Regions from separate parts of the Macrococcus brunensis genome, predicted to be linked through region 1. Evidence: predicted binding sites of a transcription regulator. Region 1 holds the regulator's gene; the other holds the start of a gene.
The links. Region 1 encodes Rex, which represses fermentation and respiration genes when NADH is low (regulators of the CRP and FNR family bind a similar motif). Its sites were predicted from a motif close to TTGTGAAATATTTCACAA; they were not measured.

Region 1 (7,593 bases):
AGAAATTGTCTGAATTCTGTGGATAAGTCTAATAACTTTGTGGATTACTGTTATAAAGCTGTTTTTACTGTGCATAACTCTGTGAATAGAAAAAAGAAGCAGAGTTATTCTGCTTCTTCTAGTTCAGCCCATTCTTCCATTGCTGTTTCCAGTTTATTCTGAAGATCAACCATTTCCTGATGCAGCTCGTAACTGCGTTGTGAATCATTGAATACATCGGGCTGCGTCAGTTCGAGTTCAATGGCCTGAATACGTGCTTCGTACTCTTCAATATTTTCTTCCAGCTGCTGAAGTGCGCGTTCTATTTTTCGGCGTTCTTTCCTTTGCGCTTTATTTTCTGCATAGTCCGTCTGTTTTGGTGTCACTGTTTCTTCTTCGACTGCCTGGTACGCTTCGTGCGCCAGACGTTCCTCTTCTTTTTCGATGAAATAAGTATAATCCCCGAGGAAAAGACTCGCACCTGAATGTGTAATATTCAGTACTTTTGTCGCAATCTGATTGATGAAGAAACGGTCATGCGACACAAAAAGAATAGTGCCGGGATAAGTCATAAGGGCCTGTTCCAAGATTTCTTTTACATCGATATCCAGATGGTTGGTCGGCTCATCAAGAATCAGGACATTATTATTCTCAAGACTCAGTTTTGCGAGCTGCAGTCTGGCTTTCTCGCCGCCTGACAGATCATTGATGACTTTTTTGACATCATCTTGCACAAACAGGAAGCGGCCAAGCACTGCTCTGACATCTTTCTCCTGCACCTCAGGATAATACTGCCACAGTTCTTCTAAAACTGTATTCGTTGACTTAAATTCTGCCTGCTTCTGGTCGTAGTAACCAATCGAAACATTGGCACCGTATTTAATGTCACCGCTCAGTTTTTCTAATTTTTTAGCAATCGTCTTAATCAAGGTTGTTTTGCCAATACCATTGGGACCGATAACTGCGATGGCATCCTGTTTTTTGACGTCAAAAGTGATGGGAGCAGTGATAGGGCTATCGTAACCTACCTCCAGCGCTTTTACGTCCAGGACATCATTGCCTGATTCACGGTCAATATGAAACTGCAGGTTGACAGAATGGTCATCAAGCTTAGGGGCTTCAATCCGGGTCATCTTCTCCAGTATTTTACGGCGGCTTTTAGCCATGCCACTTGTAGAGGCACGAGTGATATTTTTCTGGACGAAAGTCTCCAGACGTTCAATCTCTGCCTGCTGACGTTCGTATTCAGCAGACATTTTCTCGTAGAAGGCATCTCTCAGATTCAGGAACTTGGAGTAGTTACCGACATAACGCATAACACGTCCGAGTGCGACATCGTATACCGTGTTAACGACTTTGTCCAGGAAGTAACGGTCATGGGAGATGACGACGATAGCGCCCTGATAGGTCGTCAAATAGTTTTCAAGCCATGCAGTAGTTTCCATGTCTAGATGGTTGGTCGGCTCATCCAGCATCAGCAGGTCCGGATCTCTGATCAGCATCTCCGCGAGGGCGAGTCTTGTCTTCTGGCCGCCTGAGAAGTAGTCAATTTTCTGATCGAAATCAGCAGAGCTGAAATTCAGTCCTGTCAGAATGGTCTTAATCTTATGTTCATACTGATACCCGCCTGCACTTTCGAACTGCAGCTGCAGTTTCTCGAATTCCGACAGCTTGTCAGCATATTCTTCTGTACCTGCTTTATCACTTTCTTCAGCAAGATAAGTCGTGATACCTGTCAGTTTCCTTTCCATGTCCTGTAGATGACTGAATGGCTTCAACATCGCCTCGTACACTGTACCTTCAGCATCAAGCGTCATCTGCTGAGTCAGATAACCGATATTGATATTTTTAGCCCGCATCAAGTGTCCGCTATCGTAACACTCAGCGCCTGCCAGGATTTTCATCAGCGTTGTTTTACCGGCACCATTACGTCCGACAATAGCGATGCGGTCGTTTGTCTTTATTTCTATTTTAACATCGGTGAAGATATCTTCTCCGCCGAATGATTTATTGAGTTGACTTGCCTGTAATAAAATCATATTTTCACCTCATTTATATTTTACATGATTGATGAGTGACATGAAATAAAAGGGCTGAATTTCACATAGTCAGTCAAGGGCAGGCATGTTATAATTTAGGTACTGTGAAAAAAGTCACAATTAAAATAAGAAGGTGAACAGTGTGCCAAAAGCTGAAGTTAAGATTCCTAAAGCGACACTCAAGCGCCTGCCCCTTTATTACCGGTTCGTCAATACGCTTCATAGCGCAAAAGTTGATCGTGTTTCTTCAAAGGAACTGAGCGAAGGATTAAAAATCGATTCAGCGACAATCAGAAGAGATTTCTCTTATTTCGGAGAGCTTGGTAAAAAAGGATATGGCTATAACGTAGAATATTTACTGAATTTCTTCAAAACAACCTTGCAGCAGGATACGATGACGAAAGTAGCGATTATTGGTATCGGTCATCTGGGTCATGCCCTCGTCAACTATAATTTCTCGATCAGTGACCGTATGCAGATAGAAGCGGCGTTTGATATCGCACCCAATGTTGTCGGTGAAAAAATCGGTAAAATATATATCCAGCACATGGACGATTTTGAAGAAGTCGTCGAGAAAATGGGGATAGAAGTAGTCATTCTCACTGTGCCGGGAAAAATTGGCCAGGATATAGCAAATAGAGTGACAAAAGCCGGAATAAAAGGTATATTAAACTTTACACCGGAACGCTTAAATGTTCCATCAGATGTCCAGGTACACCATATTGATTTAGGTGTAGAACTCCAGTCTCTTATATTCTTTATGAAAAATCATTAGGAGGTACACTATGCTGTATGCTAATACATTAGGTGTTGCATCACCTGCTATTTTAATATTTCTAGGTGTGGTTGCACTCATTATCTTCGGACCGAAGAAACTGCCTGAATTTGGCCGTGCAATGGGTTCTTCACTCAAGGAATTCAAAGATGCGACAGATGGTATCATGAAAGACCATGATAAAGACGACGTACGTAAATAATGATTGAAAAAAGCGACAGTCACTGTCGCTTTTGTTATGAGGAGGGAAGACCTTCAGATGAATAAAGATGAATTAACGATAGTTGAGCATTTAGACGAACTTAGAAAACGTCTGATGATCGTTGCTTATTTTCTGATGGGCGGCATCATCGTTGGCTTTTATTTCGGTAAGCCGGTCACACGATTTTTAACAAAAGATGATGTTCCTGCTGAAATCACGCTGCATTATTTTAAGGTAACGGATCCTCTGTCAATTTATATCAGTGTCATCATGCTGATAGCTGTTCTATTGATATCGCCAGTTATTCTCTATCAGTTGTGGGCGTTTATCTCGCCTGGCCTGCATCCGCAGGAACGACGCGCGACGCTCAGTTATATTCCAGTCAGTTTTGTCTTATTTGTAGCAGGCCTTACATTCAGCTACTTTATTATATTTCCTTATATGATTCACTTTACGATTGGACTTGCAAACGAAATGGGCGTCAAGCAGATTATTGGGGTCAGAGAGTATTTTAACGAACTCCTGAAGTTTACGATTCCATTCGGATTTGTATTTCAGCTGCCTATCCTGCTGCTCTTCCTGACGCGACTTGGTATCGTCACACCTGCTTTTCTGAAGAAGAACCGTAAATATGCTTACTTCTTCCTGATGGTCATTGCCGCAATTATAGCGCCGCCTGATGTGATGACTTACGTCATCTTTGTACTGCCTATGGTCGTCTTATATGAAATCAGTATTCAGATCAGTCACGTCGGCTATCGTATGTATTTAAAAGGTGAACAGAAATTACTAGAAGAAGAACTGAAAGAAGATTAAACCATCTGATTATGAGATGGTTTTTTTTGTCTGTCGATGTTATATTTTAAAGTAATTGAACTATCGATAAGGGAGTGCGTAAAGTGGAATGGATGCGAGAAAAACGCTATATAACAGAAAATGAAAACGTGCGCCAGGAGACCGCAGATTCAAGATGGCGGCAGCATTTTCATATTCAGCCTTCAGCTGGAATGCTGAATAGACCAGCAGGCTTCGTCTATCTGGACGGACTCTATCATCTTTTCTATGAATGGCTTCCAATGTCCGGACTTAAATATAGATATCATCTTACTTCTCCTGATCTTATTCACTTTGTGACACATGGACCGGTCATCATACTTGATGATTCAGATGATGATGACTTTAATGTGAATCAGAGATGGGATGATGGCTTTGATTTTTATGCGCCGCAGATAACGTACGGCGCTGAAGGTGCACCCATACTGATCGGCTGTATCAGACAGTCGAATGTAGAGTATACTGCCCATTGCTTCACTATTCCTCGGCTGCTCTCTTTTGAAGAAGAGAAAGTGATACAACGTCCTCATCCTTTAGTCAAGAAATGGCGCGGTAAGTCTGAAACTGCGGAAGGCTATGCGATGAAGCATGATATCCGTCTACATCCTTACGAAGGCGACTGCTACGAAATGGTTATAGATATTTTAGAGAACGAATCAACTGAATTCTATATTGAACTGCGTGTATCTAAGCGAGAAGCAACTAGGTTGATCTATAATCATGCGAGCCGTCAATTCACGCTGGATCGTTTTGATAGTGGGATTCTTAGCACTTATGGCAACGATTTCACACGTTCAGTCACTTTAGATAATCATTTAAAGAGAATTCATGCCTTTGTCGATCAATCGAGTATTGAGATTTTTCTGAATGACGGTGAGAAGGTCATGACATCTCGTATATTTCCTTCTGATAGTGCGACTGGCATCAGAACGTCCACTGAATCTGGGCAAGTCTATCTTAAATTTACGAAATATGATATAGAAAAACAGGAGAGCTGACTATCTTAAAAGAGAAGAGTGATGAGTATGCCGATTGTTCTGAATCAGCTTCAATCTATAGAGCATCTCTTGTCGCCTGTCGAGAAGAGAATTGCTGCACTTATTAAGGAAAGCCCGCTGGATTTTGCAACATTACCCGGGAAAACGCTCGCTGTACAGGCGGAGGTCAGTGGATCTGCATTAGTGCGTTTCAGCCAGAGAATCGGCTTCAGTGGTCTGCGTGAGATGAAGCTGGTACTGATGAGAGATCTGCACATGCTGGAGCACGAAATCCAGCTCAGGCAAAAGACAGACTCAACTTCAGCGCTGATACATCAGACATTTAATGGCATGCAGGAAGCTCTGAAGCGGACAGAACGCTTGCTTGATTTTAAGCAAATCGATGGTGCAGCTGAAGTAATTGAACTGGAAAAGCGGGTGTTAATATACTGTCAGACTGACCAGATATCTGTTGCACTCGACTTTAAGCTCAGACTGGCTGAGATAGGTATTTCTTGTGACATCGTTCAGACATATGAGCGCTACCTCAAACTAGCCAGTTATTTTAAAGTGGTGATGATGATGGATGAATATAAGCCGGAACAACCTTTATCTTCTCATCAAACTCTTATTATGCTTGGACATCAAGTATCGCCTCGGGCTCAAGTTAATCTGCTGTCTTCCTATGAACAAGATATGACGAGTCGACTGGTTCAACATGCGGTTATTGATGTGCTGTATATGAAAATCCGTCATCTGCAGTCCATCACTTGATAGTTAGACGATACTCGAGATGAAAGAAAAAACGCATCAATAATTTTAAAACAAAAAACCAGCAATCACATCTGAATTTTCATCAGATATGATTGCTGGTTTTAATTTATAAATGCGAGCTCTTCATTATTTCTTGATGATGAGATGGTCTTCAACGGGTTTAAATTCTTTAGCGTCTGCTTGTGTACCGATTGTACCGAATGGCATCTGTGCAACGAGTTTCCAGTCACGTGGAATATCAAATGCAGTATAAACGGCTTCGTCGATGACCCCGTTATAATGCTGCAGAGATGCACCGATATTTTCAGTAGCGAATGCAGTCCATACTGCATACTGATGCATCGCGTTTGTATGATGGCTCCAGATAGGGAAGTTATCTGCATAAGCGGCAAAGTTGTCCTGCAGCCCTTTTACAACTATTTCATCCTCGAAGAACAGAACAGTGCCGTAACCCGCTTTGAAGCTATTTAATTTAGCTTCTGTTGCTGAGAAATCGCGCTCGGTTCCCATTTTCTCTTTTAAGGCGTCAGCCGTTAGATCCCAAAGCTTTTGATGCTGGTCATTTAAAAGTAAGACAAGGCGTGTAGACTGTGAATTGAATGCAGAAGGAACGTGCTTAATAATATCAGATAAAATACTTTCGATTTTAGCGTCCGAGAGTGGAATTTCACCTTTAATATCATAGATTGAGCGACGTTTTTCCATTGCCTGACCAAAGTTTTCATAACCGATTTTTTTAAATAACATCATAATAACCTCCAGATTTTTAATGTTGTTGGTACATCACCCGAATAGCGATGCCATTCGGGTCACGCAGGATTTCTGAATGACCATCTTTTTCTGTGTGCAGCCCTTTAGCTTCTAACTGCTGTTTGAAATATTCAAAGTCTTCCGGATTAGGAATGTTGATTTCAAACTTTCTCAGGCCAGGTGCATCCAGTTCAGGTGAAACTTGTGCATGCTGCCAAGTGTTCAGTCCTAAATGGTGATGATAGCCTGCTGCACTCATAAAAGCAGCCTGCGGGCCGTATAACTGCATGATGTCCATACCGAAGACATCTTCATAGAAAGCGATTGATGAGGGTATATCTTTTACTGATAAATGAACGTGCCCCATGATAGTATCAGGATGCAGGCCAGTAAACGGTTTACCGTCATTTGCCTCCAGTACACCCTGATAATCCATTTCTGTCGTCCCCATGACGACATGACCGTTGTCCTGGAATCTCCATTCAGCAGATGGCAGGTCACGATAGATTTCAATGCCATTACCTTCAGGATCCTGAAGGTATATCGCTTCTGAAACGTCATGGTCACTGGCGCCTGCTAGCGGATACTGAGTCTTGATTAAATGATTGAAGACATTCCCGAGTTCTGTACGAGAAGGTACAAGTAAAGCCATATGGAACAGACCGGCTTGTCCCGTAGCACGTGGTGTGCGTGTCTCATATAGATAGACAAGTGGACGTCCTGAAAGACCTAAAACGGTATATGTCTTATTCTGTTCAAGTATAGCCATTCCGAGTATTTCATGATAGAAGCGGATACTGTTGTCCAGAAAATTGACGTTCAGATGAACAGCACCCATATGTGTATCATGGGTAAAAAATTTTGTTTCCATTGCCTACCTCCATATAATTAATATATCTAATATAATTATTATACTAATCATTTATTTGAAATGCAAATATTACTTTTCATTGCAGTAAGATATTATTTATTAAGACTTGATAACATTCTACAACACTAATAGTTATTATACACTTCTTCCTATATAATGGGTGTTAACAGAAATATGGAGGAACAATCATGCGTAAACTATTTTTAACCTCGACTTTAGTGCTGACGCTGACTTATGCAGGGACAAGTGATGTAGATGCAGCTGAACCTATCGGAAAAAATAGCGCCGATGAAACGATAGAGATCATTTCAGCAGAGATGCCGGATCAGCCAGTGACGACAGAGACGCCTAAGACTGAAGCACCTAAGACTGAAGCACCTTCAACGGAATCA
Region 2 (7,593 bases), 450 kb from region 1:
GACGCCGCCTTTAATCTGTTTATCTTTAGTACCGAAGACCATCGGCGGTAATGTCGGTTTATAGACAGGCAGTGCTTCGCCGAACTGCTGGAACACTTCATGGTCGATATAGTAACTCTGGCGCCCTGTTAACGTTCTGAATGGTACAAGACGTTCGATATTCGTTGTAAATGGAGAATAACGCTGACCGTCTTTATTAGAACCCGGGAAGACAGCTGTCGGAATGACTTCACGTGGCTGAGCCGTAATGTTCTGGAATGTGATTTTTTCTGCCGCACGTTCTGCTGAGATATCTTTCAGTGACATCCCTGTCTGTTCTTCGAGCACCTCATAAGATTTCTGTGATACACGACCATTTGTAGCAGATGAAACATTGAGGATGACATCAGCGACGCGGCGTGCTGTATCTATTTTAGGTAAACCATTTTTAATGGTCTCATCATAGTAAGTACCGACCATTGATTTCAGTTCGTTGTACTGTTCTTTAACACTGAAGGAGACACCGTGTGCACCGACTTTGCTGTTTTCAAGAAGTGGGCCGACAGAAATGTACTTGTCATAAGTTTCTGTATAAGTACGATCTACAACAGCAAATCCTGGCATTGTTTTACCTGGTACCGGTTCTACTTCGCCCTTTGTCCAGTCGCGTACTTTACCCATTGGTGTCGCAATCTCCTGTACCGAGTCATGTGCAAGCGGTGTTGTCACGACATCTTTATATGTGCCTGGCAGATGGCGTTCTGACATTTCAGAGAATGTCTTAGCAATTGTTTTGTAGATGTCCCAGTCACTACGTGATTCCCAGAGCGGGTCAACTGCCGGATTGAATGGATGGACGAAGGGATGCATGTCAGTAGATGAAATATCATGCTTCTCGTACCACGTAGCAGCAGGCAATACTACATCCGCATACAACGGTGTCGCGGTCATACGGAAATCGAGTGCGACCAGTAAATCGAGCTTCCCTTCTGTATCTTCGCGCCAGACAATTTCTTCTGGCTTTTCTGTTTCATTCGGTTCAGCTAAAAGACCATGTTTAGTACCTAGTAAATGTTTCATGAAATATTCCTGACCTTTTGCAGAACTTGAAATCAAGTTTGAGCGCCAGACAAAGAGTGTCTTAGGATGGTTTTTCTTGTTATCCGGATCTTCGACCGCGAACTTTGTTTCACGTGAAGCGACACTGTTTACAGCGCGTTTTAAGATCGCTTCATTATCGAATTCTCCTGCATCACGCGCTTCCTCACCGAACAGTAAGCTGTTACGGTCGAACTGAGGATATGAAGGTAACCAGCCGAGACGAGCAGCTGTTACATTATAGTCAGCTGGATGCTGGTGTTTCACATTTTCAGCAAGTGGTGAAGTCAGCATATCCACGCCTGACTCTTCGTATTTCCATTGGTCAGTCGCGAAATAGAACCAGCTTGTTGCGTTCTGCTGACGAGGAGGTGCCTGCCAGTCTTTCGCGAATGCGATTGTTGACCAGCCTTCTATCGGACGACATTTTTCCTGACCGACGTAATGAGCCCATCCGCCGCCATTCACACCTTGTGTTGCACAGAGTGTCACTAAGTTCAGAACAGAACGGTAAATTGTATCGGAGTTGAACCAGTGGTTGATACCCGCTCCCATGATAATCATTGAGCGGCCTCCTGTATCAATTGCATTCTGTGCGAATTCACGGGCAATCTGCGTAATAATAGAAGCTTTGACACCTGCAACACCTTCCTGCCATGCAGGCGTGTAAATGCTCTCGGCATCATCGTAACCTTTTGCTTCAAGTGCCGTGTTATAGCGGTTAACACCGTACTGTGCCAGCATCAAGTCATAAATCGTTGTGTAATAGACTGTTTCACCGTCAGCTAGTACTTGCTGTTTGACAGCAATCGGACGTTTGAATGTGCCGTTTCCTGCGTTATCAAAGAACGGGAATACTATTTCGACTACTTGCGCATCTTTTTCTTTCAGCGATAATGCCGGGTCAATTTGAGTACCGTCCGGTGTTTCCAGTTTTAAGTTCCATTTCACATCTTTCTCCCAGCGCTGCCCCATCGTTCCATTCGGGACCACAATCTGGTCGGAGAGATGATCAAAGACAACCGGTTTCCATTCACTATGTTCTGAAGTGTCACCAAAATCACTTGAACGTAAGAAGCGTCCTGCTTTTAGCGAACCTTCGTGCGGATCAAGACGAATCAGGAATGGCATATCTGTATATTGTTTTGCATAATTTAAGAACATCGGTTCCTGACGTTTTTCATAGAATTCATCCAGAATAACGTGTGTCATTGCCTGAGCGACAGCTGCGTCAGTCCCAGGATGCGGTGCCAGCCAGTTATCAGCGAACTTCACATTTTCAGCATAGTCAGGTGCAACAGAGACGACTTTAGTTCCTTTGTAACGAACTTCAGTCATGAAGTGAGCATCAGGCGTACGAGTGAGCGGGACATTTGAGCCCCACATAATGATGTATCCAGCGTTATACCAGTCACTCGATTCCGGCACATCTGTCTGTTCTCCCCAGATCTGCGGAGATGCAGGTGGAAGATCGGCATACCAATCATAGAATGACAGCATTTCGCCACCTAACAGAGATATAAATCTTGCGCCAGACGCATAAGAGATCATACTCATCGCAGGGATTGGTGTAAAACCGGCGATACGGTCTGGACCATACTTCTTAATCGTATAGATGAGCTGTGCCGCAATGAGCTGTGTTACTTGCTGCCAGCTCACTCGTACATGTCCCCCTTTACCGCGCGCCTGTTTGTAGCTACGTGCTTTTTCTTCGTCTTCTACGATAGACTGCCAGGCACGGACAGGGTCACCGTATTCTTCAAGTGCTGATTGCCAGAGACGCCATAAAACGCCGCGCACATAAGGAAACTTAATACGCAGCGGGCTGTATTCATACCAGGAGAATGATGCGCCACGTGGACAGCCACGCGGTTCAAATTCAGGCATATCAGGTCCACAGGACGGATAATCAATCTGCTGATTCTCCCAAGTAATGATGCCGTTTTTGACGAATACTTTCCATGAACATGATCCTGTACAGTTCACGCCGTGTGTCGTTCTGACGACTTTATCGTGACTCCAGCGCTGACGGTAAACTTTTTCCCACTCTCTACTTTTCTCTTCAAGTACTGACCAGTTTCCGTTGAATCTTTCTGTTGGCTTAAAAAAACGTAACCCAGTTCCAATTGCCATTTTTCCAACTCCTTATCGACAGTTTTGTCCTCTTACTCATCATTATGAAAGAATTCACAAACGAAACCTATTGGGGAAACACCTATCGATATAGGGGGATTCCCTTAAATGATAAATTTGCTGAAAAGAACGGATTATGATGCAGAATTTAATGAAACGTGACTTTTTGATGAGAAACAGTGGTGTTTGGAAGAAGAATTGAGGATTTTCTGCTTTTTGCCTGGTGTAAGCGTCCCGGTTAGGGTGAAGTTGGGAGGTGGGAGATGTTTCTGAAAAAGCATGCGCAGGATACTTATATAAAGTATATTCTGGCAGCAGATGGACGAATATTACTGGATGAATATGATGACCGCGTACTGAGAAATTATGTGAAGGGTCTGGACGGAGAGCAGCTTTTTTATGAGATGACTCAGAGTCTTTCGTGCCTGCAGTTATGGGATGTAAGTGTGGAAATGAAAGGGTCTGTGCAATTTGATTTTCTGTTTATCAGTGATGGCCGGATTTATCACTTTGAAATCAAGAATTTTAGCGGGAATTATTCATTTATGCACGGAAATTTAGTCAGTGAACATGGCTATGTATATAAAGATGTACTGTCCCAGCTTATGCGTGCAGACTATAAGCTGAAAGAACTCGTCCGATCGACTCGTTATGAGGTCATCAGTCGGGTTGTATTTATAAATCCGAGTTTCAGAGTTGAAGGATGGCGTGGACATTCGAATGTATTGTTCCATCATCAGCTTGATGGAGTGATTGATTATTTCAAGAATAGCGAGGTCACTCGTGAAGATTACGAGTTAGCTGCGTATCTGATCAAACAGCATAGGACACATAATAAATATCAGCGAATTAAATATTATCCTGTTACAGAAATGAAGAAAGAAATGAGATGTCCAAAATGCAGGAAACTCAGCTTATGTCATGTAAAAAATATGCATTATACTTCCTGCTACTGTGGTTACACTGAAAAATTAGACTCGACTATTTTCAGAGTAATTGATGAACTCGAAATATTAAAAGTGGGCCCATTGAAAATAACAACTCTAGTTGAATGGACTGGGTTGAACCGGAAAACGATTGAACGTTTCATGCAAAAATACTGCGAAAGACAGGAAAAGTATTGCTACAGCCTTAAAAATGTCGTGAAAACTAAAGAAAGTACGACATTTCTACCTGAAATAACTTGAAATCATCGAAAAGTGTCGCACTTTTTGCGTAAAGCACGACACTTTCTCTCTTCTCCTCATGTATAATAATCATATAAAGGGGGGCGCGTCACTTGCCTGAAGATATTACTTTCAACCAGCCGATTATTAAGTATCATAACGGTGCATTTATAGATCAAAGCGATGATATCGCAACTGAATTTCCTCTGACACTCTATGTCAATCAGCAGGAATTTGCGACTATCGTCTGCAGTCCTACAAACCTGGAAGAACTCGTTCTTGGTTTTTTAGCGTCTGAAGGTGTTATTTTCAGACGAGCAGATATTCAAAACATTCATCTTGACGACAGCAAAGGATTCTGCCATATCACTTTGAACAGAGAAATTGAACAACATTACGGCCAGTATACGAAAAGGATGATCAGTTCTTGCTGCGGGAAAAGCCGCCAGTTCTATTTCGTTAATGATGCAGCGACTTCTAAAGTCTCTATGACCGAGACAAAGATCACAGCACAGGAAATCTTCAGTATGATGGATGCCCTACAGGAACAAAGCACAGACTTTAAGCAGACAGGCGGCCTTCACAATGCAGCAATCAGTGATGGTAAAGACTTCTACATCCACCGGTCAGATATCGGTCGTCATAATGCACTCGATAAACTGTTTGGTTACTGTATTGAAAAGCGTATTCCAATTCGTGATAAAGTCCTTATCTTTTCAGGCCGTATTTCCTCGGAAATCCTGATTAAAGCATCTAAAATTGGCGTCGGTATCATTCTCTCTAAATCAGCACCGACTGACCTTGCAATCAAACTTGCAGATGACTTAAATATTACAGCGGTCGGATTCATCAGAAACGAGACATTTAATATTTACAGCCATCCAGAGCGTATCATCTAAAAAAAGCTCGAGCGATTTCAGCTCGAGCTTTTGACTTTCAGTAATTCATATCGTTCACTGACTTTACGATAACCTTGGCGTTCATACATGTCCCGTGGTGTATCATTTCCATCTGCTATCAGGATAAGGGACTGACCATAATCAAGCACCTTCTCCTGCAAGGCTGTCCCTATCCCTTTTCCTCTGGACGTCTCTAGCACGTAAAAATCATCGAGCTCTATTAACTCTCCGTTTAATATCGCTTCTAATTTACCGACCGGCTGTCCGTTGTCATACGCCACCAGCTGAATGACTGTATCATCAGCCCTGTCAGCTGTATGCATATCAATTTTGAGGTCAGCAAATTCTTCACCATATTCGAGCTCACCGACACGACAGACAGAGAGAAAATCTCTAAACGTCTGATCGTCCCCTACTATCTTCACTTCTCCTGCCCGCTTACCGAGCGTCAGCTGTTCTGTCTGATAAAGTTCCATTTTCTCTACTGTATAGCCCGCGTCTTCAGCATAGTCCTTGATATCCTGTGGTAACGGTACATTTTCAGGAAAGATAAATAAGAGATGCTTCTGCCCGCGTTGCTCGTGAAAATCAGTCTGCATTTTCTCGTCATCCTTAAATGTTTCAAGTGACGGCATGACCTGATACTCAAAGTAATTAGAGTAGTAACGAATCAACTGGCTTGGTGTATGGAAATGAGTATAACGTGTATTCTCACTATAAACTTCTGCTACTTGTTTTGTATCTTTAAATGAAACCATCCTATCATCCCCTTTAAGAGAATTATAGCGTATTTAAGTAGCGTTTGATGGATGGAATATTTCGCAGGCGAACTGCCAGAATAGCTGCAATCAATCCTTTAACAAGGTCGCCTGGTATAAAGACGATAACGGTTTTTAAAGCTTTTAAAATCGGCATATGTAAATTAAAGGCCATAAAAATTCCACCAATCAAATTACAGAGTAATGCGCCGATCAGACCATTGATCAGGAAAATCTGCCAGACACTCATTTGATGAAACTGACGTTCAGTAAGTAAACCAATCAGATAAGCAACAAGTGGGAATGATAAAATATAGCCACCTGTCGGTCCAAAGAACAATCCAAAGCCACCATGTCCGCCTGATAAGAGTGGGAGTCCGAGCGCAACTAAAATAACAAATAATAATACACTTAATCCGCCGCGCTTACTTCCCAGCAGACATCCTGCGAGTATATAGCCCAAGTTCTGAAAAGTAAAGGGTACACCAATACCTAAGTTAATGGCTGGCAGTAAACCAAGCACTGCAATAAGTGCTGTAAACATCGCAATAATTACTAAATCTTTCGTTTTCATCTTCAATCTCCTTTCGACAATAAACTGATTATAACTTAATTGTTAACCTATTAAAATATAAAGTTTACATTGTAAATAAAAAAAGATGCACTGCCGTGCATCTTTCTATTATTTCAGTTTCAGCAGTTCTTCTTTCAGTACTTTACGTTGATGCTCCAGTGAAATCGAATCATTGAACCAAAAATCTTCTGCATCATATTGCACGACGCGATTATTTTTCACAGCGTCCATGTTTTTCCAGACATTTGATTTAACAACACTGTTCGCATCTTTACCTGCATCGCTTGAATAAAGTACGACATCACCTGCATACTTGCTGATTTCCTCCGCTGAAATCTTCTTCCAGCCTGTCGGTTTAACGTCTTTGACAACATCTTCCTGCATCTTCAGTCCGAATGCCTGGTAGATAATCTCAGAACCGCGTCCCCAGTTATCGCCATATGCATATATCTCTTTTTGGAAGAATTGATAGATCGTATAAGTTAAATCATCGCCTAACTTGGCTTTGATTTCTTTACCGTCTTTCGCTGTTTCTTCTTTCCATTTATCTACAAATACTTTCGCTTCTTTTTCTTTACCTACGATTTTGCCGAGTTCCTCATGAATCTGCAGGTAGTTATGTTTGGCATACGCAACCGGAATTGTCGGTGCAATCTTAGCATATTTTGAGTTATTTTTATCTGTATCAAATGAGATGATTAAGTCCGGTTTTAACGTCGCAACTTTCTCAACATCACCAGCGCCTAATTTTTCAACGCCTTTCAGTTTCGGAGCCAGAATTTCTGACTGGAATGCATATTCGTCAACCCCTACTGGTTTGACACCTAAATCAAGTAAGTTACCTGTATAGCTTGCGCCCATTAACACAATGCGTTTAGGTTCAGAAGGAATCTTAATTGTTTTGCCATTATCTAATTTGTAATCAACTGTACTGCTTTTTTCTGTATCCTCAGCTTTTTTATCTGCATTGTTGCCACATGCAGCAA

Region 2: a site for Rex is predicted at 3,253-3,270, ahead of MGG13_RS00790 (nitrate reductase subunit alpha). Genes of this name have one in related genera too.

The regions. Positions count from the first base shown of each region.
Region 1 is NZ_CP092179.1:1,819,139-1,826,731, reverse strand. It holds gene MGG13_RS09640 (ABC-F family ATP-binding cassette domain-containing protein) at 105-2,018, opposite strand; gene MGG13_RS09635 (redox-sensing transcriptional repressor Rex) at 2,161-2,793, shown strand; gene tatA (twin-arginine translocase TatA/TatE family subunit) at 2,804-2,995, shown strand; gene tatC (twin-arginine translocase subunit TatC) at 3,053-3,811, shown strand; gene MGG13_RS09620 (GH32 C-terminal domain-containing protein) at 3,895-4,827, shown strand; gene MGG13_RS09615 (MurR/RpiR family transcriptional regulator) at 4,849-5,580, shown strand; gene MGG13_RS09610 (nitroreductase family protein) at 5,707-6,330, opposite strand; gene MGG13_RS09605 (VOC family protein) at 6,347-7,201, opposite strand; gene MGG13_RS09600 (hypothetical protein) at 7,390-7,593, shown strand, end outside.
Region 2 is NZ_CP092179.1:151,357-158,949, reverse strand. It holds gene MGG13_RS00790 (nitrate reductase subunit alpha) at 1-3,210, opposite strand, end outside; gene MGG13_RS00785 (nuclease-related domain-containing protein) at 3,474-4,397, shown strand; gene fdhD (formate dehydrogenase accessory sulfurtransferase FdhD) at 4,490-5,275, shown strand; gene MGG13_RS00775 (GNAT family N-acetyltransferase) at 5,293-6,033, opposite strand; gene MGG13_RS00770 (biotin transporter BioY) at 6,056-6,607, opposite strand; gene MGG13_RS00765 (ABC transporter substrate-binding protein) at 6,716-7,593, opposite strand, start outside.